Regions from separate parts of the Chryseobacterium sp. POL2 genome, predicted to be linked through region 3. Evidence: riboswitches for the same ligand, from Rfam matches in the RefSeq annotation. Region 3 holds a riboswitch; each other region holds the start of a gene.
What was found. A riboswitch is a leader RNA that binds a small molecule or an ion and turns the genes downstream of it on or off. The one in region 3 is predicted to bind S-adenosylmethionine.
Positions count from the first base shown of each region.

Region 1: it holds a riboswitch for S-adenosylmethionine, as region 3 does, so the genes downstream of both, G6R40_RS11350 (alpha/beta fold hydrolase) here and G6R40_RS12800 (Na+/H+ antiporter NhaC family protein) in region 3, are expected to answer to the same signal.
Region 2: it holds a riboswitch for S-adenosylmethionine, as region 3 does, so the genes downstream of both, G6R40_RS11255 (O-acetylhomoserine aminocarboxypropyltransferase/cysteine synthase family protein) here and G6R40_RS12800 (Na+/H+ antiporter NhaC family protein) in region 3, are expected to answer to the same signal.

Region 1 is NZ_CP049298.1:2,440,153-2,450,478, reverse strand. Features, by position in the region: gene G6R40_RS15340 (MGH1-like glycoside hydrolase domain-containing protein) at 1-1,179, opposite strand, end outside; gene G6R40_RS15335 (hypothetical protein) at 1,086-2,087, opposite strand; gene G6R40_RS15330 (hypothetical protein) at 2,136-2,351, opposite strand; SAM riboswitch class I at 2,641-2,747, shown strand; gene G6R40_RS11350 (alpha/beta fold hydrolase) at 2,811-3,749, shown strand; gene G6R40_RS11345 (ACT domain-containing protein) at 3,755-5,293, shown strand; gene G6R40_RS11340 (O-succinylhomoserine sulfhydrylase) at 5,354-6,544, shown strand; gene G6R40_RS11335 (four helix bundle protein) at 6,633-6,953, shown strand; gene G6R40_RS11330 (homocysteine S-methyltransferase family protein) at 7,030-7,977, shown strand; gene metH (methionine synthase) at 8,029-10,326, shown strand, end outside.
Region 2 is NZ_CP049298.1:2,415,886-2,426,211, reverse strand. Features, by position in the region: gene ctlX (citrulline utilization hydrolase CtlX) at 1-532, opposite strand, end outside; gene G6R40_RS11255 (O-acetylhomoserine aminocarboxypropyltransferase/cysteine synthase family protein) at 622-1,908, opposite strand; SAM riboswitch class I at 2,042-2,141, opposite strand; gene G6R40_RS11250 (dimethylarginine dimethylaminohydrolase family protein) at 2,208-3,122, opposite strand; gene G6R40_RS11245 (DMT family transporter) at 3,372-4,241, shown strand; gene G6R40_RS11240 (citrate synthase) at 4,305-5,591, opposite strand; gene eno (phosphopyruvate hydratase) at 5,675-6,967, opposite strand; gene G6R40_RS11230 (enoyl-CoA hydratase-related protein) at 7,327-8,097, shown strand; gene G6R40_RS11225 (deoxycytidylate deaminase) at 8,104-8,538, shown strand; gene xerD (site-specific tyrosine recombinase XerD) at 8,563-9,471, shown strand; gene G6R40_RS11215 (NUDIX domain-containing protein) at 9,473-9,976, shown strand; gene pckA (phosphoenolpyruvate carboxykinase (ATP)) at 10,044-10,326, opposite strand, start outside.
Region 3 is NZ_CP049298.1:2,749,611-2,759,936, reverse strand. Features, by position in the region: gene G6R40_RS12815 (OmpA family protein) at 1-458, shown strand, start outside; gene G6R40_RS12810 (ectonucleotide pyrophosphatase/phosphodiesterase) at 513-1,781, opposite strand; gene recG (ATP-dependent DNA helicase RecG) at 1,961-4,048, shown strand; SAM-I-IV-variant riboswitch at 4,087-4,180, shown strand; gene G6R40_RS12800 (Na+/H+ antiporter NhaC family protein) at 4,215-5,525, shown strand; gene G6R40_RS12795 (GNAT family N-acetyltransferase) at 5,501-5,995, opposite strand; gene dapA (4-hydroxy-tetrahydrodipicolinate synthase) at 6,038-6,910, opposite strand; gene G6R40_RS12785 (5'-nucleotidase C-terminal domain-containing protein) at 7,131-7,877, shown strand; gene G6R40_RS12780 (bifunctional metallophosphatase/5'-nucleotidase) at 7,884-8,834, shown strand; gene G6R40_RS12775 (T9SS type A sorting domain-containing protein) at 8,836-10,326, shown strand, end outside.

The sequences.
Region 1 (10,326 bases), 310 kb from region 3:
TTCAGAAGCTTTCGGAAATTCTACCTTCAGATTATCACCATAGAAAAAATGAAAGCGTTGCAGACTTTCGACAATTAAAAAATTTATCGGAAACCATATTGGACCTCGCCAATTCGAATTTCCGCCAAACATCCGACTGTCGCTTTCTGCGGGAAGATAACCCACTTCGTAATGATACCCTGCAATACTGAATTTGAAAGGATATTCTTCATAAACTTTTGACAGGGCGCGAATTCCATAATCACTCAGAAATTCTTTTTCGTCCAACATTCTGTCCAAGACTTTTTTAAGACGCGTTTTCCGCATGATACTCATCAAATGTTTGTTACCTTCGCCCTCAACATACCATTTGGACACCAATTGCGTTAAATCTTTTTTGTTGTGTAACACCCAATCCATCCTTTTCCTAAAATTAGGAAGTTTTTCTAGCAAACTATCCTCAATAACCTCAACAGCAAACATCGGAATTAAACCAACAATACTTCGAAGTTTTAAATTAACGCTGGATCCATCTGGCAATTGTAAAAGATCATAAAAAAACCCATCGTCTTTATTCCAAAGTCCATTGGTTTCGTTTCCTATATTTTCCATAGCTTCCGCGATGTACAAATAATGTTCGAAAAACTTAATCGCCATATCTTCATAAACTGGATTGTATGTCGCCAGTTCCATCGCAATACGCATCATATTAAGCGCATACATCGCCATCCAACTCGTGCCATCCGCCTGCTCAAGATATTCACCTTCGGTGAGTTTCATATTTCTATCAAATGCGCCGATGTTATCCAAGCCAAGAAATCCACCACCGAAAATATTATTTCCATTCAAATCTTTACGATTAACCCACCAAGTGAAATTTAATAACAGTTTCTGAAATACACTTTCTAAGAAGAATAAATCAAGTTTTCCATTATGTTTTTCATCAATCTTAAAAACACGAAACGTTGCCCATGCATGTACAGGCGGATTGACATCACTGAAATTCCACTCGTAGGCTGGTTGTTGTCCATTAGGATGCATATACCATTCTTTGGTCAGCAACAAAAGTTGATTTTTTGCAAAAAGAGAATCTATCAAACTAAAACTTACGCAATGAAATGCCAAATCCACGTCGCATACCAAGGATACTCCCATTTGTCGGGCATCGAGATAATATCTTTGTTGTGCAGATGTTGCCAATCATGATTTCTAATATAGCCTAAACGCTCAACAGGATTATCTGGATCGCCTGTCAGCCATTTCCCGACATTATAATGGTAAAATTGTTTGTTCCAAAGTAGTCCCGCGAAAGCTTGTCGCTGGACATTTTTTTCATCTTCACTTTTTATATCTTGTTGAATATGGGCATAAAAATCATTGGCCTCCTGAATACGGCGATTGAAATGTTCTTCGAAATCCCAAAAGGCATCTTCTAGAATATGTGGCGACAAACGAAATTCAAAAATTTTGTTGGCTTTTGCTGGTATAAGTTCTTCGCAACGAAAAGCCGCTTTGGTTCCTAATTTCTCAGGATTTACAGAAGTTCCGCCACGGAGGATATAATCATTAATCCCATCTTTATAAAAACCATCGTCGTGTGTTTCCCCGAAGAGTTTCGGCCTATTGGTTTCGTTTTCACAAAACAGCGCTTCTACATTTTTATTTCTGGAATAAAGCTTCTTCAGCGGGATACTATCATGATGAATATCAATTTCGCCTTGTTTAGAAAATTTTAATTGAGCTTTGTAATCGTTATAACCCCATCGCCAATTATTACGATACCAAAGTGTTGGCAAAACAACCAAAGGCGCATCATTATCACTACGATTATGAACATCAATTCTCACCAAAAAATCATCTTCTCCAACTTTAGCATATTCTATAAAAATGTCAAAATATTCATCATTATCAAAAATACCTGTATCGATAATTTCGTATTCTCTTTCCTTATTGGTTCGGTGTGCATTGGTATTAATTAAATCCTCGTATGGAAAAGCATTTATAGGATATTTGTAAAGCATTTTCATATAGCTGTGCGATGGTGTATTATCGAGATTATAAAAAATCTCTTTAATATCTTCACCGTGGTTGCCTTGGTAATTGCTCAACCCAAAGAAACGCTCTTTGATAATTGCATCTTTTTTGTTCCAAAAAGACTAGGCAAAACATATCAACTGCCTGTCATCAGAAATTCCGGCAATGCCTTCTTCCGCCCAACGGTACGTCCAACTTTCGGCATTATTGTGGTTTGTAAATCCCCACGCATCACCATTATTACTATAATCCTCCCGAACATTTCCCCATTGGCGGTGACTAACATAAGGGCCCCATTTTTTCCAATTCGGATTATTTATTCTTTCAAATTCTACCATTTGCTATTATTCTTATCAAAATATTTTATTTAAAATGATAAAGTCTCACTAACAAAATTACAAAATTCGGCGTTCTCAAAACATTAAATTTTATCACAATAAATATGTTTAAAAAAGATTAAAAAACCCCTACTCAGCAAAATCAGAAATTAGAATATTTTAAATAAAAACTTAAAACAAAAACACTTTACCCATAAAATTTTCTAAAATATTGTTATTTTTAGATTTTTTTATTGGAAATTAAAATTAAGTTGCTACATTTGCACAAGCGTTCATTCACATATTGAAAATGTTATCCAGAAAGGTTGAGGGACTAGACCCTACGAAACCTTGGCAACCCTTTGCGAAAGCGAAGAAGGTGCTACGTTCTACCAAAATATTTTGGACAGATAACAACTGAAGTTCTTTTTTCAGCCATTCTCAACGGCATTTTCAATGTATTTAAAAACATCATCAACATTGAAAAAAGAATTATTAACAATCCACATCAATTACAAAACACTTTCAGGAAAACACTTTGAAATTCCTCTTAGCTACGAAGTCTTTGGCAAAACTCTCGGCACTGCGCCAATTGTATTAGTAAATCATGCCCTAACTGGAAACTCAACCGTTTCTGGAAGCAAAGGTTGGTGGAAAAATATCATCGGAGCGCAACAGATTATTTCAACTAAAAAATACAGTATTCTTAGCTTTAATATTCCTGGCAATGGTTACAACGATTTTTTTATCGAGGATTATGAAAGCTTTACGAGTAAAGATATTGCAAATCTATTTTTACTTGGATTAAAACATTTAAAAATCCAGCGACTCCATAGTATTATTGGAGGTTCTCTAGGAGGTTCTATTGCTTGGGAAATGTTAGCATTACAACCAAATCTTGCCGAAAACTTCATCCCAATTGCCTCAGATTACAAAACCCACGATTGGCTTTATTCACAATGCTTGGTACAAAAGTACCTTTTAGATTCCGCAGAGAAGCCTTTAGAAAAAGCCCGCGTACACGCCATGTTATGTTACAGAACGCCAGAATCTCTTAATGAAAGATTTAATAACAAAATACTTCCAGAAAAATCCATGCGCGAATCAGAAGATTGGCTTATCTATCACGGCAAAAAACTCAACGAAAGATTTAGTTTGAAAGCCTACAAGCTCATGAACCAACTGTTGATGACCATAGATACGGATGAAAAATATTTAAGAAAAATTAAAGCCAATATCAACCTCATCGCTATTAATACGGATCTATTTTTTCCAGTATCTGAAATTAAAAAATGTTTCGAAAAAATTAAACAGGACAAAAAGGATATTTTCTACGACGAGATCGTATCCAGCCATGGCCACGACGCTTTTTTAATGGAATACAAACAATTACAAGAACTTCTAAAACCTATTTACTAAACACCATGACAGATCAACCCTCCATCAATATATACAGAAAAAAAGCCTTAGTTAATTTCGAAGGCAAGGACTTCCTTGGTCAAATTGGTATAGATTCAAGAATTTTTAACACTTTAAACAATGGCGGCATCAGCGTTGGCGTTATTTCTCAACAGGCTATAGAAAATGGCGTTTCGGTTTTGGTCGATGAGAAAGACGCAGAAGCGGCTGTAACATTGCTTTCCAAAGAATTTAAACATGAAAAAAACGCGGGCATCGTTAGCAATATTTACAGCATTGATAACCTTTGTGTACTCGGTTTTGTATCGGAACAGAATACAAAAATACTATCCGAGCTTCAACGTAATAAAATCTTCCCTTTATTACTAAGTCAAGCATCATCAACTGGTCGCGTCAACATTGTGGTGACAGATAACCAAACGGAAATTACCCAAAACATCATCGAAACCGAGATCTTTGGAAAACCTAAAGTCGTTCATCTGGCTTTAATTGGGCATGGAAATGTTGGTTCTACTTTAATTGAACAGATTTTAGATTCGGCCTATGACATTTTAACAAGAAAAAGAATTGATTTAAAAATCATTGCAATTTCCAATTCAAAGAAAATGGTATTAAATAAATCCGGCTTCAGAAGCGATTGGCGACAAAAAATCAATTATTCAAATACAGAAACTAATATTCAAGACATTATCCATTACGCCAAAGATCACAATCTAGAAAACCTTGTTTTGGTGGACAATACGGCTAGCAAAGATTTTGTTAAAAATTATACAGAATTTGTGGACAATGGTTTTGATATCGTTTCTTCTAACAAAATTTTCAACACCTCTTCGATTTCCGACTATCGAGATTTCAGAAACATTCTTGCTAAAAATAACAAAAAATACTTATACGAAACCAATGTGGGAGCAGGTTTACCTTTAATTGACACCATTAAACTTCTGCATCTTTCGGGAGAAAATATTACACGAATTAAAGGTGTTTTTTCGGGAACTTTGAGTTATGTTTTTAATCAGTTTTCAGTTCGGGATGAGAAATTTTCAAGCATAGTGAAAGAAGCAATGAACAAAGGTTTTACAGAGCCAGACCCTCGTGAAGACCTTTCTGGAAATGATGTCGCAAGAAAACTGTTGATTTTGGCGAGAGAATTAGATTTAGTAAACGAATTTGAAGATATCAACATCAAAAACCTCGTTACAGAACCACTTCTTCCAATTTCTAAAGATGAATTTTTATCGAGAATTGAAGAGCTAGATGAGGTTTTCCAAAAAACGAAAGATGATCAAGAACCGAATCACGTTCTTCGCTACGTCGGAGATTTGCATGGCGATTTGCAAAAAGACAAAGGCGAATTGGACGTGAAATTAATTTCCGTTCCTGCCAATTCCGCATTGGGACAACTAAAAGGTTCTGATTCTATTTTTGAAATCTATACCGAAAGTTACGGCGAAAATCCGATTGTAATTATGGGAGCTGGTGCTGGAGCAAAAGTAACCGCTCGTGGCGTTTTCGGAGATATTTTAAGATTGAGTGAAACGAAATAAATTAGATAATATAGCAATGTAACAATAGTTCATAAAATGGTAGACTAATAAAATAAAACAATGAGTACCGACAATCAACAACCAACAACTGATAACCATTTCGAAACCCTTGCCGTTCGCACCCAAACCGAACGCACGCAGTTCGATGAGCATTCTACACCGTTATATCTTACATCAAGCTTCGTTTTCGAAGATGCCGAAGATATGCGCGCAAGTTTTGCAGATGAAAAAAACAAAAATCTGTACAGCCGATTTTCTAATCCCAACGTAACTGAGTTTATCGATAAAATAGTGAAAATGGAAGACGCAGAATCTGGTTACGCTTTCGCAACGGGAATGGCGGCAATTTATTCCACTTTTGCCGCTTTGTTGAATTCTGGCGATCACATTGTAAGTTGCCAGTCGGTTTTTGGTTCAACGCATACTTTATTCACAAAATATTTTCCAAAATGGAATATCGAAACCTCCTATTTCAAAGCCGAAGACGAAAAGAATGTTGAAAAATACATCCAACCCAACACCAAAATTCTTTATGTTGAAACACCCACCAATCCTGCGATTGAGATTTTAGATTTAGAATTTTTGGCCCAAATCGCGAAGAAGCACAATCTTTTATTTATCGTAGATAATTGTTTTGCAACGCCCTATTTGCAGCAACCCATTAAGTACGGAGCAGACGTTGTAGTGCATTCTGCAACGAAATTAATAGATGGTCAAGGTCGTGTTTTAGGCGGTGTAGCGGTCGGAAAAGCAGATTTAATTCGGGAAATTTATTTGTTTGCGAGAAACACAGGACCCGCAATTTCTCCCTTTAATGCTTGGGTTTTGAGTAAAAGTTTGGAAACTTTAGCCATTCGAGTTGAGAAACATTGCGAAAATGCTTTGAAAGTGGCTGAGTTTTTAGAAAATCATCCGAATGTAGAATTGGTGAAATATCCTTTCTTAAAATCGCATCCAAGCTATGAAGTTGCTAAAAAACAAATGAAATTAGGTGGAAATATTGTCGCTTTTGAAGTGAAAGGAGGCAGCGAAGGCGGTCGAAATTTCTTGAACAAAATAAAAATGTGTTCCCTTTCCGCCAACTTGGGCGACACCCGAACCATTGTTACGCATCCCGCATCCACAACACATTCCAAGCTTTCTGGTGACGAAAGAAACGAGGTGGGAATTACTCCAGGATTGGTGCGTTGTTCAGTAGGATTAGAAAATGTGGAGGATATTATTGGTGATTTAAGGCAAGCTTTGGATTAAATTAGTTATCGGTTAAAAGTTATTGGTTATTAGAAAAATGAAAAAGGAATATACAGAATTAGAAGTTTGACAAGAGGCTAGAAAACTTGTGAATTCAGTTTACATTTTGTCAAAGAATTTCCCAAAAGATGAATTGTTTGGTTTAGTTAATCAAATGCGAAGAGCTGCGATTTCTATTCCATCCAATATCGCTGAGGGATGCGGAAGAAGAACCGTAAAAGATACACTTCAGTTTTTGCATATTGCCAGAGGGTCTTTGTATGAATTAGAAACACAATTTTATATTGCGCTCGACCAAAACTATATCAATGATGATGATTTTAAATCGATTCAGCTCCAAACTGTCTTATGTAAAAAATTAATTAGTGGATTTATTACCTACTATAAAAAATTAGAAAATGATAAATAATAAAACTTTGATATCGGAGAGACAATCAACTCTCTACCATCAACTTTCAACTAAAATACTGATTCTTGACGGCGCCATGGGAACCATGCTTCAACGCTACAAATTCGAAGAAGAAGATTATCGTGGTGAACGTTTCAAAGATTGGGAATATCCTTTGAAAGGAAATAACGATTTACTTTCTTTAACCCAACCACAAGCCATTGCTGAGGTTCACAAAAAATATTTGGAAGCTGGCGCAGATATCATCGAAACCAACACATTCTCCGGAACTACAATCGCGATGGCCGATTATCACATGGAGGATTTAGTCTATGAACTGAATTTTGAATCCGCAAAAATAGCGCGTCAAGTCTGCGATGAGTTCACCGCTCAAAATCCTGAAAAACCGAGATTTGTAGCGGGTTCTATTGGTCCAACCAACAAAACTGCGAGTTTGAGTCCAGATGTTAACGATCCAGGCTATCGCGCCATTACTTTTGATGAATTGAGAATTGCGTACAAACAACAGGCGGAAGCTTTGTTAGAAGGCGGTTCAGATATTCTTTTGGTGGAAACCATTTTCGATACATTGAATGCAAAAGCAGCACTTTTCGCCATTGATGAAATTGCTGAAGAACGAGGAATCCGAATTCCCATTATGGTTTCAGGAACGATTACGGATGCTTCGGGAAGAACATTGAGCGGACAAACAGCAGAGGCATTTTTAATCTCTGTTTCGCATTTGGATTTGTTGAGCGTTGGTTTCAATTGTGCTTTGGGAGCAAAACAACTAACGCCTTATTTGGAAACCATTTCTTCTAAATCAGAATTTTTGATTTCAGCCTATCCGAATGCTGGTTTACCGAATGCTTTCGGTCAGTACGACGAAACGCCCGAACAAATGGCACAACAAGTTAAAGAATATTTAGAAAAAGGCTTAATCAACATTATTGGAGGATGTTGCGGTACAACGCCACCTCATATTAAAGCGATTGCTGATTTGGCTAAAAATTATCAACCGAGAAAAATTAATGTAACAGTTTAACAAATAATTGCTAGACTGGTAAATTGATACATTGTTACATTCATTAACACTATGAAATATTTAAAACTAAGCGGTCTCGAACCCCTCATCATCACCCCAGAATCCAATTTTATCAATGTTGGAGAACGTAGCAATGTTGCGGGGTCTAAGAAATTTTTGCGTTTAATTAAAGAAGAAAAATTTTCCGAAGCTTTGGATATCGCTCGTCATCAAGTGGAAGGCGGTGCGCAAATTTTGGACGTTAATTTCGATGATGGATTATTGGACGGAAAAGCCTCGATGGTAAGATTCCTAAATCTCATTGCTTCAGAGCCTGATATCGCTCGAATCCCGATTATGATTGATTCTTCAAAATGGGAAATTTTGGAGGCAGGATTGCAAGTCGTTCAAGGAAAAGCGGTGGTGAATTCCATTTCTCTAAAAGAAGGTGAAACCGAATTTATTCAACATGCAAAAATCATAAAACGTTACGGTGCAGCGGCGATAATTATGGCTTTTGATGAGGCCGGACAAGCCGATAATTACGACAGAAGAATTGAAATTGCAAAACGTTCGTACAATATTTTAGTGAACAAAGTTGGTTTTCCTGCGGAAGATATTATTTTCGACCTTAATATTTTCCCAGTAGCAACGGGAATGGACGAGCATCGCCGAAATGCTTTAGATTTTATTGAGGCCACAAAATGGGTTCGCGAAAATCTACCTTATGTTTCCGTGAGTGGCGGTGTTTCCAACGTTTCATTTTCGTTTAGAGGAAATGATACTGTTCGAGAAGCGATGCACTCGGTTTTCCTGTATCACGCCATTAAAAACGGAATGAACATGGGAATCGTGAATCCTGCGATGTTGGAAGTGTATGACGAAATTCCAAAAGAATTGTTAGAACTGGTGGAAGATGTGATGTTGGATCGTAGAGATGATGCCACAGAGCGACTTTTAGACTATTCTGAAAAACATAAATCCACAAAAAAAGAAACGGTAGAAAATCTGGAATGGAGAAACCAGCCATTGCAGGACAGAATTACCCATGCATTGGTGAAGGGAACAGATCGGTTCATCATCGAAGATGTGGAGGAAGCCCGATTGTCTGCAGAACGACCTTTGGATGTTATCGAAATTAATCTGATGACCGGAATGGGCGTTGTAGGCGACTTGTTCGGCAGCGGAAAAATGTTTCTTCCCCAAGTGGTGAAATCGGCTCGGGTGATGAAAAAAGCGGTGGCTCATCTTCAACCCTTCATCGAAGCAGAAAAAGACAGCACCCGAAAAGCCAATGGAAAAGTGGTGATGGCAACCGTGAAAGGCGATGTTCACGATATTGGAAAAAATATTGTGAGCGTGGTTTTGGGTTGTAACAATTACGAAATTGTGGATTTGGGTGTGATGGTCCCAGCGGAAAAAATCATTCAAACTGCGATTGATGAAAATGCGGATGCCATTGGTCTTAGCGGATTGATTACCCCAAGTTTGGACGAAATGGTGCATGTTGCCGATGAACTGCAAAGAAAAAACTTAAAATTCCCCTTGTTAATCGGGGGTGCAACGACTTCTAAAGCGCATACTGCTGTAAAAATTGCTCCGAAATACGAGAACACTGTAGTTCACATCAATGATGCTTCCAGAGCTGTAGGTGTGGTTTCACAACTTTTGGATAGAAATTCTGAAAATTACCAGAAAGAATTAAAAGCCGAATACGACGAGTTCCGTGAAAAATTCCTGGGCAGACAAATTGAAAAAGTTTATCTCCCAATTGAAGAAGCACGAAAAAATAAATTTAAAATCGATTGGAAAAATGAAACTATTTTTCAACCTAAAAAATTAGGAATCCAAATAATTGAAGACTTTGATTTGGCAGAACTTCTTCCATTCTTGGACTGGTCACCGTTTTTCAGAAGCTGGGAACTTCATGGTAAATTTCCAGAAATTTTAGAGGATGAAATTGTGGGCGAACAAGCGAGAGAAGTTTATCAAGATGCTCAAAAAATGCTGAACCAAATCATCGCTGAAAAACAATTAACGGCAAAAGCAATTTTTGGGATTTTCCCTGCAAACTCGGTGAGCGATGATGATATTGAAGTGTATGATGAAAACGGAAACGTAATTTCTACCTTCCGCACGCTTCGTCAGCAACTGAAAAGATCAGCCGGTAAAGAGTATTTTGCGCTTGCCGATTTTATTGCCCCAAAAGAAACCGGAAAGCAAGATTACATCGGTTGTTTCGCAGTAAGCACAGGCTTTGGAACTGATGAACTGGTGAATGCCTTTAAACAGGATCATGACGATTATAATGCCATTTTAGCCAAAGCACTTTCTGATCGTCTTGCCGAAGCTTTTGCCGAATGTCTTCAT
Region 2 (10,326 bases), 330 kb from region 3:
GGTAAGAATGAAAAACAATTGGCGTATAGCCATACTCTGCACAGAAATCACGGAATAGTTTTTCGTCCAACCTCAACGACACAGAGCCATAAGCAATTTTATGATCATGATCGAAAATCATACTTCCTGTACCTTCCAAGAATTTTTCATCTTTTTCAGCGTTGCTTCTATCATCGATTTTAGTGATATTAAAACCTTTATATTTAATTGCGTTTAAAACATCCTCACGGCGTTCTGCACGTCTGTTGGGCGCAAACATCGGATAAAGTACAACTGTCCCATCCGCAGCAAAGCTCACCCAATTGTTTGGAAAAATCGAATCTGGCGTATGCGGATCCAACGTATCTTTTATTGTTATAACATTAACACCTTTACTTCTAAGTTTTTCAACAAAAACATGGAATTCCTCCAAAGCTTTATCCTGAACTTCCAAGCCTTTTTGTTCTACTTGAAAATAATTATTCTCTGCCGTTTGGGCATTGTAACCGAAGGCAATCGGCTCAATCATCAAAACAGTATTGGTTGTTTGCATAATGTGAAATATGTTTAGGTCACAAAAATAGCAAAGTTCGGCAGAAAAACCACCGAACTTGTCATTTTATCATTATGAATTTAGAATCTTTAAAAAGCTTGCTCAAAATCGGCAATAATATCATCAATATGTTCAATTCCTACACTCACACGGATTTGTCCAGGCGTAATTCCGGCAGCTTTTTGTTCGGCATCGCTCAATTGTTCATGCGTCGTCGATGAAGGATTGATTACCAAAGTTTTAGCATCGCCAACATTTGCCAGATGACTCGCTAGCTTTAAAGAATTAATAAATTCTACAGCCGCTTCTTTTCCGCCTTTAATTTCAAAATTAAGAACGCCTCCGAAACCGCGTTTCAAATATTTTTCGGCATTTTCTTTATCGGTAAAACTTTCTAAACCAGGATAAATCACTTTCTCAACTTTCGGATGTTGTTCTAGAAATTCTGCTAATTTTTGAGCATTTTCAACCGTTCTTTCCAAACGAAGCGATAAAGTTTCTAGCCCCAACAACAATTGATGCGAATTAAAAGGTGAAATCGTTGGACCAAAATCACGCAGACCTTCTACCCTAGCTTTGATGATAAAAGCAATATTTCCAAAATCCGAATTTTTCCCAAAAACATCAGTAAACACCAAATCATGATAACCGGGCGACGGCTGAGACAATAAAGGAAATTTCCCATTTGTCCAATCAAATTTTCCAGAATCTACGATGATGCCGCCCACACTTGTACCATGACCGCCAATCCATTTTGTGGCAGATTCTACAATGATGCTTGCGCCGTGCTCGAATGGATTAAATAAATAACCTCCTGCACCAAAGGTATTATCGATAATTAACGGAATCTGATGCTTTTCTGCAACTTTTGCAATCGCTTCAAAATCAGCAATATTCAAAGTGGGATTGCCTATCGTTTCCACATACAAAGCTTTGGTATTGTCATCAATTAAAGCTTCAAAATCTTCTGGATTATCGTCTTTTGCAAAGCGTGCTTCAATTCCTAATTTTGCAAAACTCACTTTGAACTGATTATGACTTCCACCATACAAATAAGGCGAAGTCACGAAGTTATCACCATGTTGCAAAATATTTGTAATGGCTATGAATTGTGCGGCATGTCCAGAAGAAACCGCCAAAGCGCCGACGCCTCCATATAAAGCTGCGATACGTTTTTCGAAAACATCCGTTGTAGGATTCATCAATCGGGTGTAGATGTTTCCAAAGGCTTTCAATCCAAAAAGATCGGCAGCATGTTGTGCGTCATTAAAAGTGTAAGAAGTAGTTTGGTACAATGGCACTGCACGACTGTTAGTGTCTTTATCTACGCTTTGTCCGGCATGTACTTGTAAGGTCTCGAATTTGTAATGGTTCATCTTTTATAAATTTAAAATTATTAAACATTAAAAACTTATCCAAGATGTTGGGCATTTGCCGGAAAAATAAAAACTCTTCCGACAAGCCGAAAGAGTTTTGAATATTTTTAATAATATATTTCAAATAATCTCTGACTTATCTTTCCTCATTCCTGAGGTTGAATGTGGCACCTTACCTAAGCAGGTTGCCAAGACTTCAACGGGTCAAATCCCTCCATCTTTCTGGATAAGCGTAATTCTATATTTTGAACTACAAGAGCAAAAGTATTAACTAAATTTTAAATATGCAAGACTATTTTTTATTCTCTCACCAAAGGCATAGTAGAACATCTTAGCAATCCGCCCATTTTAGAAATTTCACGATAGGGGATTTCTTCCACGCTTATTCCCCAAACATCGCGAAGATGATTGTTCAATCTTGTAAAGGCTTTGTCGGAAACCACCACTTCTGGCGAGATGGAAAAAATATTAGGATACATCTCGAACATTTCTTCATCATTAACTTCAAAACAATTTTCTTTACCGAAAATATCAAGAATCAAATGATAGTCGCTTTCGTCAACAAATCCATTTTTATAAATTATACATTTGTCTTTTCCAACAGGGTTAAACGTACAATCCAAATGCAGAATTCCTTTGTAAGGTTCGGTATCATTTTTCTTTAGTTCAAAATCGAGAATACGTTTTTTAGGGAAATATTCTTTTAAAATTTCTATGGCATAACCATTGGTTCTAGCGGTTTTAAAATTCCTATAATCCTGTGAGTAACAAGTTCCTACAAAAACAAAATCGTCCCAAACGATAACGTCGCCACCTTCAATATGCGCAGTTTCTGGAAGGTTGATAATATTTCTCCAAGGGACTTGCTCAAAAATTTTGCGATAAGCCTCCTGCTCGTCCGCTCTGTCTTCGATAATATTAGAAATAATCATTTTATCATCGATAACAAAAGCGACATCGCGTGCAAAAACCTGATTGTAATCTTCGATAACTTCTGGACGATAGACTTTAACCTTATGTTTTAGAAGAACTTGCTCGAAGGCATTCATCTCGGCTACGATGTCGGTTTCTGTAGGATAAATATTATTTTGAATAGAAAAATAAGACTTTGCGTCGTAACTTTCCTCTAGTTTTGGTGGATTTCCTAAAGAGTTGGGTTGTCCCAAAACTACAGATTTCAGTTGTCCTGTTTCGTTTTTAATATTTAGCTTCATAAAATTCTCGTCTAAGGCAAATATACAGATTGCAAAGTATCTCCTATGGCGCGGGCATGAGGAATATCATCTGCGTGAAGATGATTTAAAATATAAAATTTTTGAAATACTAAACAATTTCAAAGTATTTATCCAAAGTTTTTGGAATAGATGGAAAAAACACTTCGTGCAAAAAAAATATCATTTGGTGCAAAAACAAACAAATTCTGATTGCATAGACGTAACTTTGCAAGAATTTTTTGAAAAGCAATGAAATCTCAAGGATATATTTTAGCCATTATTTCAGCCATTTCGTATGGTTTGATTCCGATTTTTATACTTCCGATGAAACAGATTAACTTCTCTATGGACGTTACGTTGTTTTATAGATTTTTATTTTCAGCAATTATGGTGAGCCTGTATCTACTATATAAAAAGGTAAATTTTAAAATCAACAAATGGGAATGTGGGATTCTAATGATTTTGGGATTGTTTTATGCCCTATCATCAGAATTTTTGTTTCTGGGATATGATTATTTATCTGCTGGAATTGCCTCGACAGTTCTTTTCGTTTATCCCGTTATCGTCGCGTCGATTATGTTTTTATTTTACCATGAAAAACTTTCCAAAATGGGCATTGTTTCATTATTATTGGCTTTTTCTGGCGTTATAATTTTGTGTTTGAAAGGTGATAAATTTGAAATAAATTATCTAGGGCTCGGAATTGTATTGCTGAGTGCGTTGTTTTATGGCCTTTATATCATCATCGTGAACAAAGCAAAAATCAATGTTTCTGGGATAAAATTGTCTTTCTACTCGATGTTATTCACGTCTATTTATTTTTTAATAAAATCTTTGATTTCAAAAGAAAATCTAAGCATTCCTAGTTTTTCTATTGTTTTAAATTTCGTCAGTTTTGCATTTGTAACCACATTAATATCTAGTGTAACTTTGGTTTTAGCCATCCAGAAAATCGGTTCTACGCCCACTGCAATTATGGGCGCTTTGGAACCAGTTGTTGCCGTTGCCGTGAGTGTTTATTTCTTTAATGAAGCTTTCACACGCAATTTATTAATCGGAATTGTTTTAATACTAAGCGGCGTTTCGCTCAATATGTTATCTTCCCGAAAAGAAGTTTAAAGATAAAATTAAAACATAAAAAAACTCCCAAAATAGGGAGTTTTATATTTAAGATAAATTTGATTATCTGTTTGTCATGTCAACATAGTCTCTAAGACCGGCACCTTGGTAGACTTGTCTTGGACGACCAATTGGATCACCTTTCAATCTCATTTCTTTCCATTGAGAAATCCATCCTGGAAGTCTTCCTAATGCAAACATTACTGTAAACATTTCTGTTGGAATGCCTAATGCTCTGTAGATAATTCCTGAGTAGAAGTCAACGTTTGGATACAATTTTTTAGATACGAAGTAATCATCTTCCAATGCTACTTTTTCTAGTTGCATTGCGATATCTAAAGCTTTATCGTGGATTCCTAATTTGTTAAGGATATCGTCTGCTGCTTTTTTGATAATCTTAGCACGTGGATCGAAGTTTTTGTAAACTCTGTGTCCGAAGCCCATTAGTCTGAAGCTGTCTTCTTTGCTCTTCGCTTTTTCCACCCACTTATTAACGTCACCACCGTCTTGTTCTATCATTTCTAGCATTTCAATAACTGCTTGGTTAGCACCACCGTGAAGTGGTCCCCAAAGTGCAGAAACTCCAGCAGAGATAGATGCGAAAAGCCCTGTGTGTGCAGAACCCACCATTCTTACTGTAGAAGTAGAACAGTTTTGCTCATGGTCAGCGTGAAGGATTAACAATTTATCTAAAGCATCTACTACAACTGGATCCATTACAAATTCTTCGTTTGGTAATCTGAATGCCATTCTGTAGAAGTTCTCAACATAGCTTAAGCTATTATCACCGTGATTGATTGGTAAACCTTGCGTTTTTCTGTAAGTCCATGCACAAAGATGAGAGAATTTTGCTAACATTAATTCTGCTGCGTGATCCATTTCTTCTTTTGAATTAACATTAACCGCTTTAGGATTAAAAGCTGTCAAGGAAGAAGTCAAAGTAGACAAAACGCCCATAGGATGAGCAGAACGAGGGAAAACGTCAAGAATTTTTTTCATTTCGTCTGCTACGAAATTATAATTTTTGATGTTTTTATCAAAAGAAGTAAACTGATCTTGCGTTGGTAATTCACCATGAAGTAACAAATACATTACTTCTGTAAAGTTTGATTTTTCAGCAATTTGCTCGATAGGATAACCTCTGTAGAACAATTCTCCTTTATCACCATCTAGGTAAGTAATATCACTGATTGTTGCACCAGTATTTTTGTAACCTAAATCCAAAGTGATAAGACCCGTTTGGTCTCTTAATTTAGAAATGTCTATCCCTCTATCTCCAATAGTGCTGTCAACGATAGGATATTCATAGGAATTACCATCGTAATTCAATATAACTTTATTATCTGACATTATAAAATAATTTTGGTATAAATATACATAAAAAAGAGCAAACAGCGAAAGTTCGCTCTTTTTAAAATTTTGTTAAAACTTACTTATCTTTTAATTTTAAAAGCATCCAAACCTGGGAAAACGGCTGTTTCACCCAATGCTTCTTCAATTCTTATCAATTGGTTGTATTTTGCCATTCTATCAGAACGAGATGCAGACCCAGTTTTGATTTGTCCACAGTTCATCGCAACAGCAAGGTCAGCAATGGTTGCATCTTCTGTCTCGCCCGATCTGTGAGACATTACAGATGTGTACTTATTATTTTGAGCCATTTGAACTGCAGCCATCGTTTCGGAAAGAGAACCAATTTGATTAACTTTTACCAAAATAGAATTGGCAACTTCTTCTTTAATACCTCTAGACAACCTTTCAACATTTGTTACAAACAAGTCATCACCAACCAATTGTACGCTGTCACCGATTTTGTCTGTTAGCATTTTCCAACCTTCCCAGTCATCTTCATGCATACCATCTTCGATGGAGATAATTGGATATTTAGCTGCTAATTCTGCCAAATAGTTAACTTGCTCGCTTCTACTGAACTGTGCAGAATCTGGCGTTTGGAATTTTCTATAATCGTAAATACCATCTTTATAAAATTCTGACGCCGCACAATCCAAAGCAATCATCACATCATCACCTGGCTTGTAACCAGCCTTTTCAATTGCCTGTAATAAAGTGTCTAGAGCATCCTCTGTCCCTTTAAATGTTGGCGCAAATCCTCCTTCGTCCCCAACAGCTGTTGATAAGCCTCTAGAATGTAAAATAGATTTTAAATTGTGGAAAATTTCAGTTCCTTTTCTCAAAGCGTGAGAGAAAGAGTCTGCCTTCACAGGCATTACCATAAACTCTTGAAATGCAATTGGCGCATCTGAGTGAGATCCTCCGTTGATAACATTCATCATCGGTACAGGAAGCGTATTGGCATTAACACCACCCACATACTTATAAAGTGGCATTCTCAACTCGTTAGCGGCAGCCTTTGCAGCGGCCAAAGAAACACCAAGAATAGCATTAGCACCAAGATTCCCCTTGTTGTTGGACCCATCAAGGTCAATCATAATTTGGTCTAACAAATTTTGCTCAAAAACTGGCAAACCAATTAATTCTGGAGCAATAACTTCTTTTACATTTTCTACAGCTTTAAGGACGCCTTTTCCAAGATAATCGCTCCCACCGTCTCTTAATTCAACTGCTTCATGCTCACCAGTCGATGCTCCAGAAGGCACTGCCGCACGTCCCATTGCACCATTTTCTGTGAATACGTCAACTTCTACTGTTGGATTACCTCTAGAGTCTAGAATTTGTCTAGCATCGATAAAAGAAATGTAACTCATTTTCTAAATTTAATTTGATTTAATATTCATTTTTAAAGCTTTACAAAATTAGTCAATTGAATTGATATTTTATGAAAACATGATTAATATTTGATAGAATTCTTTAAAGTCTTTAATTGAAATTTTAAAATAAAATAATTTGTATGCATTAGTAGTTTTTAAATTTATAAAAAGAAAACAAGATCATATTTTATCCGTTTTAAATCCCAAAAAAGAATAAGATTAACAAGAAAGCGCTTTTATTAAAAATATTGTTAGTATAATTTGCATACAGAATAAAAAAAGGAATATATTTATAATATGATTATACAAAATATTGTATTTTGCAAATAGAACTATTGTACAAAAATTAAAAAGAGATGACTTTTGAAAATATCATTCTAGAAAAGAAAGAAAAAATCGCCTACATAACAATTAACAGACCCCAAAGTCTTAATGCTCTTAATGCGCCATTGTTAATAGAACTCAACAAAGCTTTAGAGAATGTCGAGAAGGACAAATCTATAAAAGTGATTATCTTAACCGGTTCTGGCGAAAAATCTTTTGTAGCGGGAGCAGATATTAAAGAATTTACAGACTTGGACGTTTCGCAAGCAGAAGCACTTTCTAGAGATAATCAAAAACTAATATTTGATAAAATTGAAAATCTAAACAAACCAGTAATTGCTGCGGTTAATGGTTTTGCTCTTGGTGGCGGGTTAGAACTGGCAATGGCTTGTCACATAAGATACGCATCAGAAAATGCAAAACTTGGACTTCCAGAAGTTACCTTAGGATTGATTCCTGGTTATGGTGGCACACAAAGACTTCCAAAATTGGTAGGAAAAGGTCTTGCCAATGAGATGATTTTCTCTGCGAAGATGATTACAGCACAACGTGCCAAAGAAATCGGCTTAGTTAATGAGGTTTTCCCAATTGAAGAACTTCTTACTAAAACAACCGAGTTAGCAGAAACAATTTCAAAAAACTCACCTTTAGCCATAGAAAAGGCTATCGAGGCTGTCAACTTTTCTAATGATTCACAAGCTGGTTTTGAAAAAGAAATTAAAAACTTTGGAGAATTGTTTGGCCTCGAGGACAAAAAAGAAGGCGTAAATGCATTTTTAGAAAAGAGAAAACCAAATTTCTAAAACAACATGAACTTTAATAAGTTTGACATTGCCTATCTAAAAATGGCGCTAGAATGGGCCAATCTTTCGTATTGCAGACGAAAACAAGTGGGCGCCCTAATCGTTAAAGACAGAATGATTATATCAGACGGCTACAATGGGACGCCGTCTGGTTTTGAAAATAATTGTGAGGACGACATGGGAAAAACACATTGGTATGTATTGCACGCAGAAGCCAATGCCATTCTGAAAATGTCCTCCAGCACACAATCTGCAAAAGGCGCAACACTGTACCTTACAATGTCGCCATGCAAAGAATGCAGCAAGTTGATTTTACAATCTGGCATTAGTAAAGTCGTCTATATCAATGATTATTCCGACAATTCTGGACTGGATTTTTTAACAAGCGCAGGAATAGAAATTTTAAAAATAAGTGAAGAAAAATTATATGAGTTAAAATAAAAACACAAATAAAACACACAAATAATGAATTGGTCTGAAAAAATAAACGACTTTTCGAATTATCTAAAATTTGAAAAGAACTTCTCCGACAATACGCTCGAAGCTTATGTACGGGATATTAAAAAATTACAAGAATATGCCCAAACAGAACTCGAAGGCATCTCGCCTTTAGATATTAGCTTTGATCATTTACAAGAATTTATATACCAACTTTCCAAAAAGAAAATTAGCGAAAGATCGCAAGCAAGATGGATTTCTTCCATAAAAGCTTTTTTTAAATATCTTGTAGAAGACGAAATACGAAATGACAATCCCGCGACACTGTTGACAGGTCCAAAACTTGGCTTGTATCTTCCTGACACGCTAAGTTTTGAAGATATTGAAAAAATTATAAACTCTATTGACACCAGCAACGATCTTGGACAACGCAACAGATGCATTCTGGAAGTTTTGTATGCCTGTGGACTTCGCGTTTCGGAACTTATAGATTTAAAGATTTCTAATCTTAACCTCAAAGAACATTATCTCAAAGTTCAAGGAAAGGGAAACAAAATCAGACTTGTTCCATTAGCCGAATACACCGCCACAATCCTGAGGGACTACATCAAAGATGTCCGCGCCAAAGGTAAAATAAACAAAAAATTTGAAGATGTCATTTTCCTTAATTCTCGTGGTTCTAGCATGTCACGCGTTATTGTATTTTTAATTATTAAAGAATTAACCGATCGTGCAGGCGTTAACAAAAACATCTCGCCGCATACATTTCGCCATTCTTTTGCGACGCACTTGTTACAAAACGGTGCAGATTTGCGCTATATCCAGGAAATGCTAGGGCATAGTAGCATTACAACAACCCAAATATACACCAGACTGGAAACTGAAGAATTAAGAGATGTCATTCTTAATTATCATCCAAGAAATCAAACTTTATAATATGAATCAATTAAAATATTGTCCAAAATGTGGCAACCAATCCTTACTTTGGGATGGCGAAAAAAAATGGAGTTGCGGACAATGCGATTATACATTATACCACAATTGCGCTGGAGCCGTGGCGGTTGTCATCCGCTGTGGTGATGAGATTTTTTTAACCAAACGAAATCAAAATCCTAGTATCGGAAAGTTGGATCTCAGCGGAGGATTTGTCGATCCCAAAGAATCCGCAGAAGAAACTTGTCGCCGCGAATTGAAAGAAGAGCTAAACCTTGACATCGATACTAAAAAATTAAAATACCTAACAAGCGCTCCCAATGTCTATCATTACAAAGATATCGACTATAATACTTTGGATTTATTTTATGAATATGAAGTTGATGAAAAGTTCGTTCCGGAGCTAGAGAAAAAAGAAGTTTCTGATTTTATTTGGATTAAAAAAGAAGTTATTAATCTCGAAGACATCGCTTTTGAATCTCAAAAAAACTTTTTTAAAACTTATTAAATATATTCCATAAAAAATCCCTCACGAGCTAAACGTGAGGGATTTTATTTTAAGATAAGAATTAAAATTAGATCTGAGGTCCGCTAGCGATTAATGCTTTAGCCTCGTCATTATTAGCATATTGTTCAAAATACTTGATATAACGAGATGCCAAATCTTTAGCTTTAGCTTCCCATTCTGCTTTATCGGCATAAGTATCTCTTGGGTCCAGAATACCTTCTGACACATTAGGAAGCGCCGTTGGGAATTCAAGATTCATTACAGGAACTGTATCAGTAGTTGCTTTATCGATAGAACCATCAATAATAGCATCGATAATAGCTCTTGTATCTTTTAAAGAAATTCTCTTA
Region 3 (10,326 bases):
ATTTTTCTCAAACAGAAAATCTTGATGGCAAATTAAATGACCGAACTAAAAAGTTATTTCTCAACCTTCAGGTTTGTATGGAAGAAGCGACTTGCGATAAAGCGATTAACCTGCAAAACATCAACTATGATTTTGATAAAACCGAAATCCGAAACGATGCAAAACCCGAACTGGACAAGCTTTATCAGTTTTTAGCTGATAATCCCTCTATAAAATTAGAATTATCCTCGCATACAGATTCGCGTGGATCGGATGATTATAATCTGAAACTTTCGCAAGGTCGCGCCGACTCTGCGGTTAATTATTTAGTTTCGAAAGGCCTTAGCAGAAACCGAATTGTTGCTAAAGGTTATGGAGAAACCAAGTTGTTAAACGAATGTTACAATGACGCCAACTGCAGAGAAGATCAACATCAGCATAACAGAAGAACTGAGTTCAAAGTAATTTGTGCTAAATAAAGCAAAACGCCTTTCATTTTTTTTGAAAGGCGTTTTTAATTTCTAACTTTAAAACTATTTTAAGATTTTATCAGCCGTCATTTCTGTCCCATCAATAGAACTGGAAATTTTAAGTCCTAAAATCTTGGTCACAAGCGGATAAACATTGACATTGTTAAAAGCATTAATTTCTAAATTATTTTTAAAAGCAGGGCCCCAAGCCATAAAAGCAGCTCGCATTTCAGGGACTTTTTTGGGGTCATAACCATGTTTTCCCAAAGTAGTCGTTTTGCCTTTTTCTAAGAAAATTTTCGGGGCGTTTGGTAATAAAAAAATATCCCCAATTCTACCGAATGTATCATCTTTGGCACCATAATGCAAGCGTCGTGGCATACAAGCCGCCGTATAAATTTTGTAATCTTTGGATTTGCTGCGCTTTAGTTCTCTATAAACTTGTTTTATTTCATCAGCATTTTTAACTTTAACACGCAATAAAGTTTGACTATTAAAATAATCGAAACGAGACCTGTCTTTCAAAATCTCTGGAATATCGATCGTATGTTCTTTATCAACTTTAATCATACCATGATCAGAAACAAAAATAAAATTCACGTTTTTAAGACCTAAGGCATTGATTTTTTGCACCAGATTACCAATACTTTGGTCAACACTTTTTACAGCTTGTGCGGTTTCTTTTGCATCTGGACCATGATGATGACCCTTGGCATCAACTTCTGGATAATATAATGTTATAAAATGTGGTCTTTTTTCTTCAGGAAGTTTCAACCAGTTAAGGACAATATTTTCTTTGGTTTCGTTATTAAATTTTTCATGATAATTATAATAATAAGTTGGACGTGTCTTGCCCGCATCGCTCTGAGAACTCACCCAGAACAGCGAAGCCGACAGCAAGCCTTGTTCTTCCGCCAAACTCCAAAGTGGCTTTCCACCATACCAAGAGCCATCGCTGACCACTTTACGATCGTTCATTTTATAAGCTTCTTGACGTTTGTAATCATAGAAAAAATTATCAACCAAGCCATGATGCGATGGATAAAGTCCCGTGACTAAAGTATAATGATTTGGGAAAGTTATACTGGGATAACTGGGAGTCATATACTTAGCTTTTACACCTTGAGATGCCAATTTATTAAGATGTTCTGTCTGATATTTTTGCGGATAATCGTAACGAAATCCATCAACAGAAATCATGATAACATAAGGTTTTTCTTGAAAATTGGTCGCCGTATTTATTCGGTTCGGGACAATCACTTGTGCCGTATCAACTTGTGAGAAAATAAGATTAAACACCACCAAATTAATTATGAGCAAAAACTTTTTCATTGTTATTTCATTAGATTATACAAAAGTAGTTTTGATTTTTGAAACTGAGATTAAATTTGAATCAAATAATTAAAATGAATCCATGCACATCAATTTATCATTCCAACAGAACTTAGAATGTCTTTCTATTTTTAATTATGTTTAAAAACCCGTAAATTGCATTTTATTTCAACACCATTTTGAGTCTAGAAACTCCAATAGAATTTATCAAAGGGATTGGCCCAGAACGTGCCAAACTCATCAAAAATGTTTTGGCCATTTACAATGTAGAAGACTTTCTTAACTTCTACCCGATTCGTTATATCGATAAAAGTAAAATCTATACGGTAGCAGAACTTTCGCCTTCTTTAGAAATTGATGTTCAGTTGAAAGGGAAAATCACAGATTTGCAAGAGGTAGTTTCTCCAAAAGGCAAACGACTAAGTGCAAAATTCCGGGACCAGACAGGCGCAATGGATTTGGTGTGGTTCCGTTACACCAAGTGGATGAAAGAGTCTATTCCTGCTAATCGCGATATATTTATTTTCGGAAAAGTCCAATCGTTTAACAACAGTTTTTCCATGCCGCATCCCGAGATAGAAACCGATGAAACCAAAGCCATATCTGGCAGTCTTCTTCCAGTCTATTCCAGCAGCGAAAAACTAACCAAACGTGGCATTACTAACAAATTGTTTCAGAACGTCATTTATGAAATTCTGAAAAACTTACCTCAACTTACAACCGAAAATCTTCCAGAAAACCTCCTTAAATCTTTAAAATTAATGGGACGTATGGAGGCCTATTTTAATATTCATTTTCCTCAAAATGCAAAACTAGCTGCAGAAGCCGAGCGAAGAATAAAATTCGAGGAAGCCTTTTTTTTCCAGTTAGGTTTTGGACTGAAAAAACTGCATCAACACACCAAATCTATAGGAAATCCTTTTCCAATTGTTGGTGACTATTTTAATAACTTTTATAACCATCAACTTCCTTTCGATTTGACTGGCGCGCAAAAACGTGTTTTGAAAGAGATACGAACCGACATGAAACGCTCCACACAAATGAATCGTTTGCTACAAGGCGATGTTGGATCCGGAAAAACCATGGTCGCATTGTTAACAATGCTGATCGCGATGGATAATTTTTTCCAAAGCTGTATGATGGCACCCACCGAAATTCTGGCGCAACAACATTTTAATTCGATTCAAGATTTATTAAAAAACACAGATATTAAGGTCAAACTTTTGACGGGTTCTACAAAAACATCTGAACGGAAAATCATTCATGAACAACTTTTGTCGGGGGAACTATCTATACTTATTGGGACGCATGCTGTATTGGAAGATGTTGTTCAGTTCAAAAATTTAGGCTTGGTAATTATTGATGAACAACATCGTTTTGGCGTTGCACAACGTGCCAAACTTTGGGCAAAAAACAAAATCCCGCCTCATATTTTGGTAATGACCGCCACGCCCATTCCGAGAACATTAGCGATGAGTTTCTACTCTGACCTTGATGTTTCTGTAATCGACGAAATGCCTGTTGGTAGAAAACCTATTGTTACAGCACATCGCCGTGAGAAAGACCGCGCTTATGTGTACAATTTTTGTCATGAAGAATTACAAAAAGGCCGACAAATCTATTTCGTTTATCCATTAATTGAAGAGTCCGAAACTTTAGATTACAAGAATCTTCAAGATGGTTTTGATCATATTTTACAACATTTCAAAAGTTACAATATTGCGATGCTTCATGGTAAAATGAAACCTGATGAAAAAGATCAAGCCATGCAATATTTTGCTTCAGGAAATGCACAAGTTATGGTGGCAACAACGGTTATTGAAGTTGGCGTAAATGTCCCAAATGCTTCTGTGATGGTCATCGAAAGTGCTGAACGATTTGGATTGTCACAACTTCATCAGCTGCGCGGGCGCGTTGGTCGTGGTGCAGAACAGAGCTATTGCATTCTTATGACTTCTGATAAATTATCTAACGAAAGTCGAAAACGCATTAAAACCATGACCGAAACCAACGATGGCTTCAAAATTTCTGAAGTGGATATGGAGCTTCGTGGTCCTGGCGATATTTTGGGCACACAACAAAGTGGCGTTGTCGATTTCAAAAAGCTGAACCTCATGACCGATTCGGAGATTATAAAAAGCGCAAAACTGGCTGTTGAACATCTGTTGCAAAAAGATGCACTGCTTGTACATCCGAAGCATTTGTCCATGAAGAATTTTTACATCAAACAATATAAAGGCAAAAATAAGTGGGGCAAGATTTCCTAAAGATTTGGAAGATTGGCATTTATAACATAGTTTTGTAACTCAATTATCAGGAACCTCCGCAGAGGTAGCAACCTGCAACGACAAGCAAGGTGCTAAAGCGATAAGCCAATTTTTGGAAAAAATGTTGTTATCAATCTTCTGCTGTGGTCTTACTAAACATCAATACATGACGACAGAAAACAAATCTCGCGAAAGCTTCATTAGCCTTATTCCTTTTTTAGTTTTTGTATTTAGCTTTTTAGGCGCTGGAATATATTTGGGTGATTTTTATGCCTTGCCGTCTCCTATTGCTATGGCCGTGGGTATTATCTCCGCATTTTTGATAATCCGTCTTCCCTTTAGAACTAAAATGAATGAATTCTTAAAAGGTTGTGGTGATAAGAATGTGCTGACCATGTGTATTATTTATCTTTTGGCAGGCGCTTTTTCAGCAGTAGCAAAAGCTTCTGGAAGTGTTGATGCAATTGTTAATTTGGGTTTGGACTATATTCCTATTAATTACATTGCGTTGGGGATTTTTATTTTAGCATCTTTTCTATCATTAGCCTCCGGAACGTCGGTAGGTTGTATTGTTGCCCTTGGGCCCATCGCTATTGAACTGGCTACAAAAAGTGGTATTGACATCAACCTTATGGCTGCGGCTTTGTTGACTGGAGCGATGTTTGGGGACAATCTTTCCGTAATTTCGGATACGACTATTGCGGCGTCTCAGTCTTTGGGAAGCAAAATGTCGGATAAATTCCGAACCAACTTGTGGATTGCCGCGCCAGCATTTTTAATAACAATTGTCCTTCTATTTTTAAATAATTCGGATGTGCCACCACTACAGCATCACACCGAACACAACAGTCATTTTTATCTTTTGATTCCTTATATTCTGGTTATTGGATTGGCATTTCTAGGCATGAATGTTTTTTTCGTATTGCTCATCGGGATTGTCGTTTCTGGAATTATCGGTTGGTACAGCGCGGGAATGGACCTCATCACATTTTCGAAAACCAGTTATGAAGGTTTTACCTCGATGACAGAAATTTTCCTACTGTCGTTACTAACGGGAGGACTTGCAGGCATTATTGAATATGCTGGTGGCATTCGTTTTTTATTAAATAAAATCCTGAAAAGCATTCAATCAAAATTCTCGGCAATGTTTGGCATGGGCATTTTGGTAAGTCTGGTGGACGCTTGTATTGCCAACAACACCATTGCGATTTTAATTACAGGAAAAGTTGCAAAACCTGTTTCTGAACATTATCAAATAGAGCCCCGAAAAATGGCTTCTGTATTGGACATTTTTGCCTGTATCATCCAAGGCATTATTCCTTACGGCGCACAGGTTTTAATATTAATGAGTTTCAGCAAAGAGAATATTGATTATCTATCGCTCGTTGGACATTCTTATTATATTTGGTTATTGCTGATTTGTGTATTTGTATTTATTTTCTTTAACCGAAATCAAATATCAAATTCCATTAAATAATCATCCATCACATAATTGTTCCCAATGTCGAACACGGCTTCGTCATAGACTTTAAAACCTTGGGATTCGTAGAATTGTCTTGCTGAATTGTTTTTGTTAACCGTGAGTATAATTTTAGAATCCAGATTTTCTTTCGTTTTTTCTTTAACCAGATTAAGTCCAATTTTTCCAGCACCTTTTCCTTTGGCTTCCGGAACGAGATAAATGCGGTGAAGTTTTGTAATGTCGGACTCAACATGATGCTCAAAACCGACAAAACCTAGTGGCGTCTCCTTTTCAAAAATTAAAAAATAATGATAATTCGGATTCTGAAAATGCGACATAATCTCGTGTTCAGAGTACATTTTATCCAACATATATTCTAACTGATCTTTAGACAAAATCTCAGCGTAAGCATCTTCCCATGAGCGTCTCGCCAAATCCTGAATTATAGAAATATCGAACTGACTCGCCTTTTTCGTTGTTATCATAATTTAAAAAATAAAAAAAGGGCCGAAGCCCTAGATATTGTTTTAGATGGTTTGCATTTCTGCTTTTATCTTGTCTTGCAATCCTTCCGAAGCGATTGTTAAAGGCAATCTCAAATAGTTTTTGACAATTCCTTTTTCTGCTAAAACAGTTTTAATACCGCAAGGATTTCCTTCTGCGAAAATCAATCTTGTGATGTTAACCAATTTGTTATGAATGTCGTAAGCTTCTTTCACTTTTCCATCGAAAGCCAATTGTACCATCGTTGAAAATTCTTTTGGATAAGCTTGTCCGATTACAGAAATTACGCCGTTACCGCCCGCTAAAGTCACTGGCAGTGTAAACTCGTCATCACCAGAAACCAGGTTAAATCCTGCTGGTTTCTTTCTAATGATATCAAAATATTGTAGAATATTAGGTGCCGCTTCTTTTATCATGATTAGATTTGGGAATTCGGTTGCCAATCTCAAAGTTGTATCAGCTTCGATATTTTGTCCAGTTCTTGACGGAACATTATAAATAATAATATTTTTCCCTGTAGAAGCAATCATTTTATAATGTTGGTAAAGCCCTTCTTGATTTGGTTTGTTATAATAAGGCGATACAGAAAGTACAGCATCAAAAGCCGACAAGTCTGTTTCTTCAATTTGCTTTTTAACTTCCATCGTATTATTACCACCGATTCCTAATACCAATGGTACACGTGCATTGTTCACCTTTATAATATGCTCAATAACCTGTTTCTTCTCGTCCTCGGAAAGTGTTGCCGCTTCTGCTGTTGTCCCCAAAACCACGAGATAGTTAGTCCCATTATCGATATTGTAGTCAACCAACTTGGTTAACGCATCAAAATCTATCGATAAATCTTCATTAAATGGCGTTACCAATGCAACACCTACACCTTTTAAATTGCTCATATTATTAAAAAATTACTGATAGGTAAAGTTATGATTTTTGTTTTATTTTAAAGTGAATTTCTTTTATCAAATTTTCAAAAAATAAGATGCGTTCAATCGTTTGTTTATAATTAAATATTAGAGCGAAAAAATACACAGCAAAATGTATTACTTACTAAAAAGATAAGAAATCTGCTTTAAGAAAAATCCTTAGATTTGTTGTCTAAAACTTTCACCTTACATGAAACGCTTACACATCTTGGCGCTAGCATTTTCACTAATGCTACTTAACGCCTGCTCGCCACGTCAAAACATCAGCAATATTGACCCTCAAAAAAATATTGTGATTGATGTGAAACTTGTTGAAGACCCGAATTTTAATCAAGTAATTGCGCCTTACAAAAGCGAACTTGAAAAGCAAATGAACATTAAAATCTCTCATACTTCTGTTGAGCTAAACAAAACGGGTGACAATAGTAACCTGGGAAATCTCCTAGCCGATTTCACCTACGATGGTGCCGCAGAATGGGGGAAGAAAAACAACATTTCACAAATCGATGGTGGCGTCATCAACATCGGAGGTATCCGTACAATTATTCCACAAGGTGACATTACAGTCAAACAAATTTATGAAGTCATGCCTTTCGAAAACGAAATCGTAATTGTCAAAATAAAAGGCAGCGATCTGGAAGATATGTTCAAATATTATTTGGAAAACAAAACCAACAATCCTGTTTCGCACATTACAATTCTGACAAGTGGTAATCAAATAAAAACGGGGTTAATATCGGGACAACCGATTGATAAAGACAAAATCTATAACATCGCAACCTCGGACTATTTGGCAATGGGTGGCGATCGTATGTATTTTTTCAATAAAGGTCAAATGATCGGGACAGGCATCAAAATGCGGGATCTTTTCATTCAAAAATTTAAAGAAAATAAAGAAGTGAAAGTTCCAACAGACATACGTTTGGATTTAAAATAGAAAATTATGAAAAGAAAAGAATTTTTAAAATATCTAGGCGCAGGAACTTTAGGACTTAGTTTGACACCAAGTTTGACGCTTGCTAATACGCTAACTTCACCGACATCTTCGAAAGATCTTAAGTTAACCATTTTACACACCAACGATCAACACAGCCGTATCGAACCATTTGATGCTTCTTACTCCAAAAACCCCAACCAAGGAGGTTTTGCAAGAAGAGCAAGTCTTATCCAACAAATCAGAAATCAGGAAAACAATGTTTTGCTTTTGGACTCTGGTGACATCTTTCAGGGTACGCCTTATTTCAACTTTTTCGGTGGCGAATTAGAATTCCGATTGATGAGTATGATGCAATATGACGCCTCAACAATGGGAAATCACGATTTCGATAATGGACTAGAAGGTTTTCTAAAAGTTTTACCCAATGCGAAATTTCCATTTATTTGCTCCAATTATAATTTTAAAAATACTATTTTAGACGGCAAAACAGAAACTTATAAAATTTTTAATAAAAACGGAATAAAAGTCGGAATTTTCGGGCTGGGTGTAGAACTTCAGGGGCTTGTAGGAAAAGCGAATTATAAGGAAACGGAATATCTGCATCCTATAGAAACCGCCCAAGAATACAGTCGTATTTTGAGACAAGAAAAACAATGTGATTTGGTAATTTGTTTATCGCACCTTGGTTACGATTACGAAAAAGAAGCAGAGAAAATGTCCGATAAAATCTTAGCCAGCAAAACATCTGGAATCGATATTATTTTGGGAGGCCACACCCACACTTTTTTACCAGAACCTCAAATTTTTGTTAATAAAGACGGGAAAAACGTCTTGGTGAATCAAGTTGGTTGGGCTGGACTTTTGTTGGGAAGAATCGATTTTTATTTTAATAAAGATAAGTCTGTGAAAAATATTTCTTGGAGAAATCAAGTTATAGATGAAAGCATAATTGCCTAATATGAAAAAAGCTTTATTATTATCTTCATTGCTTAGTTTAGGAGCATTGACCGCACAAAACACTTCAAAATGGAGTGATTTGTTTTCCTATAATAACGTATTGGCCATTCGTGATGATGGACAAAAACTAATAGCTGCAACAGAAAACGGAATTTTTTATTATAATCCTACCTCAGGCGAAATTAAAAAATTATCAAAAGCCAATGGCTTACACGAAGTTAAAATAACAGCTTTTGATTACAATCCGGAAACACAAATCGGACTTGTAGGTTACAAATCTGGTGCAATGGACGTTATTACGCCAGAAGGTGTGTTCCTTATCGTTGACATTCCAATTGCAATGGGGTATTTAGGAGATAAAAAAATTAATCACATTTCTATTTCTGGGAATAAGGCGGTTATCTCGGCAGGATATGGCGTTTCTATTTTTAATCTTGAAAAAAGAGAATTTGGTGAAAGTGCATTTTTTAATATTGGAGGAAATTACAATGCAGCTCTCGAAGCTGGCATTATCGATGAAAAAGTTGTAGTCGCCACACAGAATGGACTTTTAACCCACGCAATTGATACCACTTTCCCGGTATATTCAACTTGGACAACGCAAAGTGCTGGTAGTTTTACAAACATCGCTACAAAAGATATCATTGCGTATTCTAATGCAAACCAAGTGAGGTATGGAGATAATATAACATCAACCACCGCTTTGCCACAAAATTTTAGCAATGTAAAAGATGTTGTGATAACGGCACAAAATATAATTGTTGCTGATGGCAGCCGATTATATATTTTTAATAAAAGCTCTGGTGCATTACAAAAAAACATCGACTTTTCTGAAGAACTTAATTCTGGTTATGCGCTTAACAATCAGTTTTTTTCTGCAACAAAATTAAATGGGCTCCTTAATGAAAGCCAATCTAGTTTTAAACCAGATGGACCGTATAATAACTTCTCCTATAAATTAAGTATTATAGATAATAAAATATGGGTCTCTACTGGAAGCCGCGATAACTACGATACACCAATATACAAAAACCTAGGTTATTATTATTTTAACGGTCAAACTTGGAGTTATCCAGAGTATTTCATTTCAAATCCAATACAATTTAATGTGTTTGATGTAATATCAGACCCGGTTGACCCTAGCATTGTATTTTTCACAAATTACTCTTCTACAAATGGACAAAAAGGTATTTACAAAATGAAAAACGATCAATTTGTAAAAATTTACAAATCAACAGAAGGCCCTAATTTTTATAATAGACCAACAGGTCTTGCAATAGATGAAAACAATAATATTTTTGTAAGCGTAAGCTTATTAAATAATACGAATGCCAATGTTGGTTATTATTTATACAATCGAAGTACAGACGATTTTATAACAATTCCCTTAATTAATGCAAATCGTGCTCAAAAGCACCTTTTAAAGGACAACACCATGTACATTCCCGCTCCTAGAGCCGACAATAGTGGTTTAATTATGTATGATTATGGT